2 regions of the Streptomyces sp. NPDC050619 genome follow, and region 1 is predicted to be linked to the other one. Evidence: riboswitches for the same ligand, from Rfam matches in the RefSeq annotation. Region 1 holds a riboswitch; the other holds the start of a gene.
The links. Region 1 has a riboswitch for glycine ahead of gcvP (aminomethyl-transferring glycine dehydrogenase). Riboswitches for the same ligand answer to the same signal wherever they lie in the genome.
Positions count from the first base shown of each region.

Region 2: it holds a riboswitch for glycine, as region 1 does, so the genes downstream of both, gcvT (glycine cleavage system aminomethyltransferase GcvT) here and gcvP (aminomethyl-transferring glycine dehydrogenase) in region 1, are expected to answer to the same signal.

Region 1 is NZ_JBFAIR010000061.1:9,765-12,215, forward strand. It holds gene AB0I77_RS50035 (DNA polymerase IV) at 1-572, shown strand, start outside; gene AB0I77_RS50040 (PRC-barrel domain-containing protein) at 494-865, opposite strand; glycine riboswitch at 980-1,075, shown strand; gene gcvP (aminomethyl-transferring glycine dehydrogenase) at 1,261-2,451, shown strand, end outside.
Region 2 is NZ_JBFAIR010000035.1:68,762-71,212, reverse strand. It holds gene AB0I77_RS40875 (enhanced serine sensitivity protein SseB) at 1-115, opposite strand, end outside; gene AB0I77_RS40870 (AAA family ATPase) at 186-857, opposite strand; glycine riboswitch at 1,039-1,137, shown strand; gene gcvT (glycine cleavage system aminomethyltransferase GcvT) at 1,289-2,431, shown strand.

The sequences.
Region 1 (2,451 bases):
GCTCCGAGACCCTGCGCGGGCCCACGGACGACCCGGGGGTGGTACGGGAAGCGGCGGCGCGGCTGCTGGACTCGGTGGACACGACGGGTGGGGTGCGGCTGCTGGGGGTGGGCGTCAGCGGGCTCGCCGACTACACGCAGGAGGATCTGTTCGCACAGGCGGCGGAGGAGCGGGCGGAACTTCCGGTTCCGGTGGAGGAGGGCGAGGGCGAGGCGGTCGAGGAACCGCAGGCGCCCGTGGAACGGCGGTGGGCGTCGGGGCACGATGTGCGGCATGCCGAGCATGGGCACGGATGGGTGCAGGGCAGTGGGCTCGGGAGGGTCACCGTGCGGTTCGAGACGCCCTATTCGGAGCCCGGGCGAGTGCGGACCTTTCGGATCGACGATCCTGATCTGGAGCCGGCGGAGCCGTTGCCGTTGGTGCTGCGAAGACCCGCCGAGACCGACGAGATCGCCGAGGACGACGACGCCGATGACGCCGGGGAGGCGCCGGATCAGGTGTCCTCCGTGCCCGCCAGTTTGCCGAAGTCGTGGTCCGGGAGCGAGGGAGGAGCGGCCACGTCCAGCCCGTAGTGGTGGTAGAGCTGGAGTTCCTGTTCCGGGGAGAGATGGCGGCCGACGCCGAAGTCGGGGGCGTCCTTGATCAGGGCGCGGTCGAAGGGGATGTGCAGGCTGCCCTCGACGAGTTCGCTGGGCTCCAGGGGGACGAAGGCGTCCCTGCTGAACAGGCCGGTCCGTATGGCTGCCCACTCCGGCAGACCGGTCGCGTCGTCGAGGTAGACCTCGTCGATGGTGCCGATCTTGGTGCCGCTGCGGTCGAAAGCCTTGCGGCCGATCAGGTTGCGCGGATCGATGTCGGTCTGCACGGGCCCTCCACTTGGTCGCAACGCATCCGTAAGCACTACGAAAGAGCACATTCGGGGAGGCGGCCACTCGAACGTTCGGGCGTTGCCCTCGCTGGTAGGCTGGCGAGCGGCTGCTGACCCTGTGCGGGAGAGTCCTCCAGACACCATCGGAGGCGCCGAAGGAGCAAATCCTCCCCGGAATCTCTCAGGCCCACGTACCGCACGGACGAGGTCACTCTGGAAAGCAGGGCGGATGCCGACGGCGTCGACGGCTTCCGCTCTCACCGACGGTGAAAGCCGGGACACCTCGGGTGGCCCGGTGAAGCTCTCAGGTTGAGATGACAGAGGGGGAGGCCGTCCGGGTACCCGCGCCGTGGTGCCCCTCGAAGGTCGTGTCAGACCAGGAGGCCTCCGCAATGACAGCCCAACGAATTCCGCTTTCCGAGCTCGAACAGGGAATCCCGTTCGAGCAGCGCCACATCGGTCCCGACCACGAGGCCCGGGCCAAGATGCTCGCGCAGGTCGGCTACGGCTCGCTCGACGAGCTCACCGCCGCCGCGGTGCCGGACGTGATCAAGAACGCCGACGCGCTGGACCTGCCGGGCGCGCGCACCGAGGCCGAGGTGCTGGCCGAGCTGAGGTCGCTGGCGGACCGCAACCAGGTTCTCGACTCCATGATCGGGCTCGGCTACTACGGGACCTTCACCCCGCCGGTCATCCTGCGCAACGTCATGGAGAACCCGGCCTGGTACACGGCCTACACGCCGTACCAGCCAGAGATCTCGCAGGGGCGGCTCGAGGCGCTGCTGAACTTCCAGACCATGGTCGCCGACCTGACCGGTCTGCCGACCTCCGGTGCCTCGCTGCTCGACGAGGGCACGGCCGCCGCCGAGGCCGTGGCGCTGTCGCGGCGCATGGGCAAGAACAAGAAGGGCCTCTTCCTGGTCGACGCGGACACGCTGCCGCAGACCATCGCCGTGATCGAGACCCGGGCCGAGCCGGCCGGTGTGGACGTCGTGGTGGCCGACCTCAGTGACGGCATTCCGGCCGAGATCGCCGCGCGTGAGATCAACGGCGTGCTCCTGCAGTACCCGGGCGCCTCCGGTGCCGTACGCGACCTCAAGCCGGTCATCGACCAGGCCCACGAACTCGGCGCCCTCGTCACCGTCGCCGCGGACCTGCTCGCGCTCACGCTGCTGACGTCACCCGGGGAGCTCGGCGCCGACATCGCGGTCGGGACGACGCAGCGGTTCGGTGTGCCGATGGGGTTCGGCGGGCCGCACGCCGGCTACATGGCCGTGCACGAGAAGTTCGCGCGCAGCCTGCCCGGGCGGCTCGTCGGTGTGTCCGTGGACGCCGACGGGCACCAGGCCTACCGGCTCGCCCTGCAGACGCGCGAGCAGCACATCCGCCGCGAGAAGGCGACCAGCAACATCTGCACCGCCCAGGTGCTGCTCGCCGTGATGGCCGGCATGTACGCCGTCTACCACGGGCCCGAGGGCCTGCGGACGATCGCGCGGCGCACCCACCGGTACGCCACGATCCTCGCCGCGGGGCTGACGGCCGGCGGTGTCGAGGTCGTGCACGGCTCCTACTTCGACACGCTG
Region 2 (2,451 bases), on a different contig from region 1:
GGGAGGCGGAGAGCACCTCCTCCAGCTCGTTGCCGGGCCATCCGCCGTGCGGGTGGGGGTGCGCCTGCGCCGGGAACCCCGAGAAGTCCGCGGGGAGATCCGCCGGGAAGTCCATCTGTTGCCTACCGCCTGCCGAGAACCGCTTGCTGTGGCTGAAAAGGCTATCGGGTGCCTGGGCCTACGGGTCAGCCCGTGAAACCGATCCGGCGCAACACGTTCGCCGCGTCCCGGTCGATCAGCACCGCCGAGCCGCAGCCCTGGGGCAGCTCGCCCTCCTCCACGGAGCGGATCAGCCGGGCGGCCGCGCCCCGGTGCCGCAGGAACGCGTACCGCGAGACGCCGCGCCCGCGCTCGCGCTGGCCGGCCAGCGCCGTGTCCGGGGCGACGTCGAGCAGCAGCAGATGCAGCGTGCCGCCCCGGCGGCGGGCCTCGCGGGCCAGCCAGCCGCGCACCCAGGCCTGCGTACCGCAGTCGTGCACGACGACCCCCTCGCCGGAGCGCAGGGCGCGGCGCAGCCCGGCGTAGTGGGCGAGGCGGACCAGCGGGCGGTAGACGCCGTACGGCAGGAAGCGGGCCAGCCGGGTGTCCCAACGGTCGCGGGCGTCCTGCGAGTCGATGCGCAGGCCCTTGACGGTGCGCCGCATCAGCGTGGACTTGCCGCTGCCGGGCAGACCGGTGATCACGACGAGGTCCTTGGGGCCGAAGAGCAGTGCGTGCGGGCTGTGGCCGTCGCGCTCGCGAAGGTCGCGGACGACGGGTGCGGTGAGCGGGCCGCAGGCCTCCCTGGCCGGGGCCGTCGGCTGTCCGGGCAGCGCCGCCAGTGCCGAGGTGGTCGCGTACGCCGTGGTCCTGTTCACCGTGATCGTCCTCCCCTGGGGATGGGTCACGAGATCCCCTCCCCGTCGAGTGTAAAGAGAAGGTAATGCGCGGTGCCTCGCGTTTTCGTATGCGTCCTGCCACAAGCCGGTTACAAGATGCGGCCTGCCGCGTCCGACCGATGCGTGCGATGATGTGCCCGCCAACTGCATACCGGCCGTTTGAATCCGCGCGGGAGAGTCCCCAGCAGTGCTTCGCTGGGGCGCCGAAGGAGCAAGTCCCTCCCTTGAATCTCTCAGGCACCGTTACCGCGCGGGCGAGGCACATCTGAAAAGCGGGCCCCTGCGACAGTGGCCCCACCCAAGGTGCAAGTCAGGACCACCGCTTGGCGGGGTCGTGACGAACCTCTCAGGTTCCGATGACAGATGGGGAGGAACGACCTCGCCGTCATGCCTTGGGAGACGACCGTCCGATGAGCAGTACAGCACCCCCCGACAAGCGTCGTACCGCACTCGATGCTCTGCATCGCGCGCTCGGCGCGACGATGACCGACTTCGCCGGCTGGGACATGCCCCTGCGCTACGGCTCAGAGCGCGACGAGCACAACGCCGTGCGGACCAAGGCCGGGCTCTTCGACCTCTCGCACATGGGCGAGATCACCGTGACCGGGCCGGAAGCGGCCGTCCTTTTGAACTTCGCGCTCGTGGGCAACATCGCCTCCGTCGGCGTCGGCCGCGCCCGCTACACCATGATCTGCCGCGAAGACGGCGGCATCCTCGACGACCTGATCGTCTACCGGCTGGCCGACACCGGGGCCGGGTCTTCTCACTACATGGTCGTCGCCAACGCCTCCAACGCCCAGGTGGTGCTGGACGCGCTCGTGGAGCGTTCGTCCGGCTTCGACGCCGAGGTGCGTGACGACCGGGACGCGTACGCGCTGATCGCCGTGCAGGGTCCGGAGTCCCCTGGCGTGCTGAAGTCCCTCACCGACGCCGACCTCGACGGCCTGAAGTACTACGCCGGCCTGCCCGGCACGGTCGCCGGCGTCCCGGCCCTGATCGCGCGCACCGGCTACACCGGTGAGGACGGCTTCGAGCTGTTCGTGAAGCCGGAGCACGCCGTCGAGCTCTGGCAGGCCCTGACCGAGGCCGGCAAGGGCGTCGGCCTGGTGCCCTGCGGGCTGTCCTGCCGGGACACGCTGCGCCTGGAGGCGGGCATGCCGCTGTACGGGCACGAGCTCTCGACCTCGCTGACCCCCTTCGACGCCGGCCTCGGCCGGGTCGTGAAGTTCGAGAAGGAGGGCGACTTCGTGGGGCGCGAGGCGCTCGCCGAGGCCGCCGCCCGCGCCGAGACGAACCCCCCGCGCGTCCTCGTCGGCCTGATCGCCGAGGGCCGCCGGGTCCCGCGCGCCGGGTACGCGGTCGTCGCCGGCGGCGAGGTGATCGGCGAGGTCACCTCCGGGGCCCCCTCCCCCACGCTGGGCAGGCCGATCGCGATGGCGTACGTCGACGCGGCGCACGCGGCCCCGGGCACGCCCGGTGTCGGCGTGGACATCCGGGGCAGTCACGAGCCGTACGAGGTCGTGGCGCTGCCGTTCTACAAGCGCCAGAAGTAGCGACTTGAGCGCTCCCTACG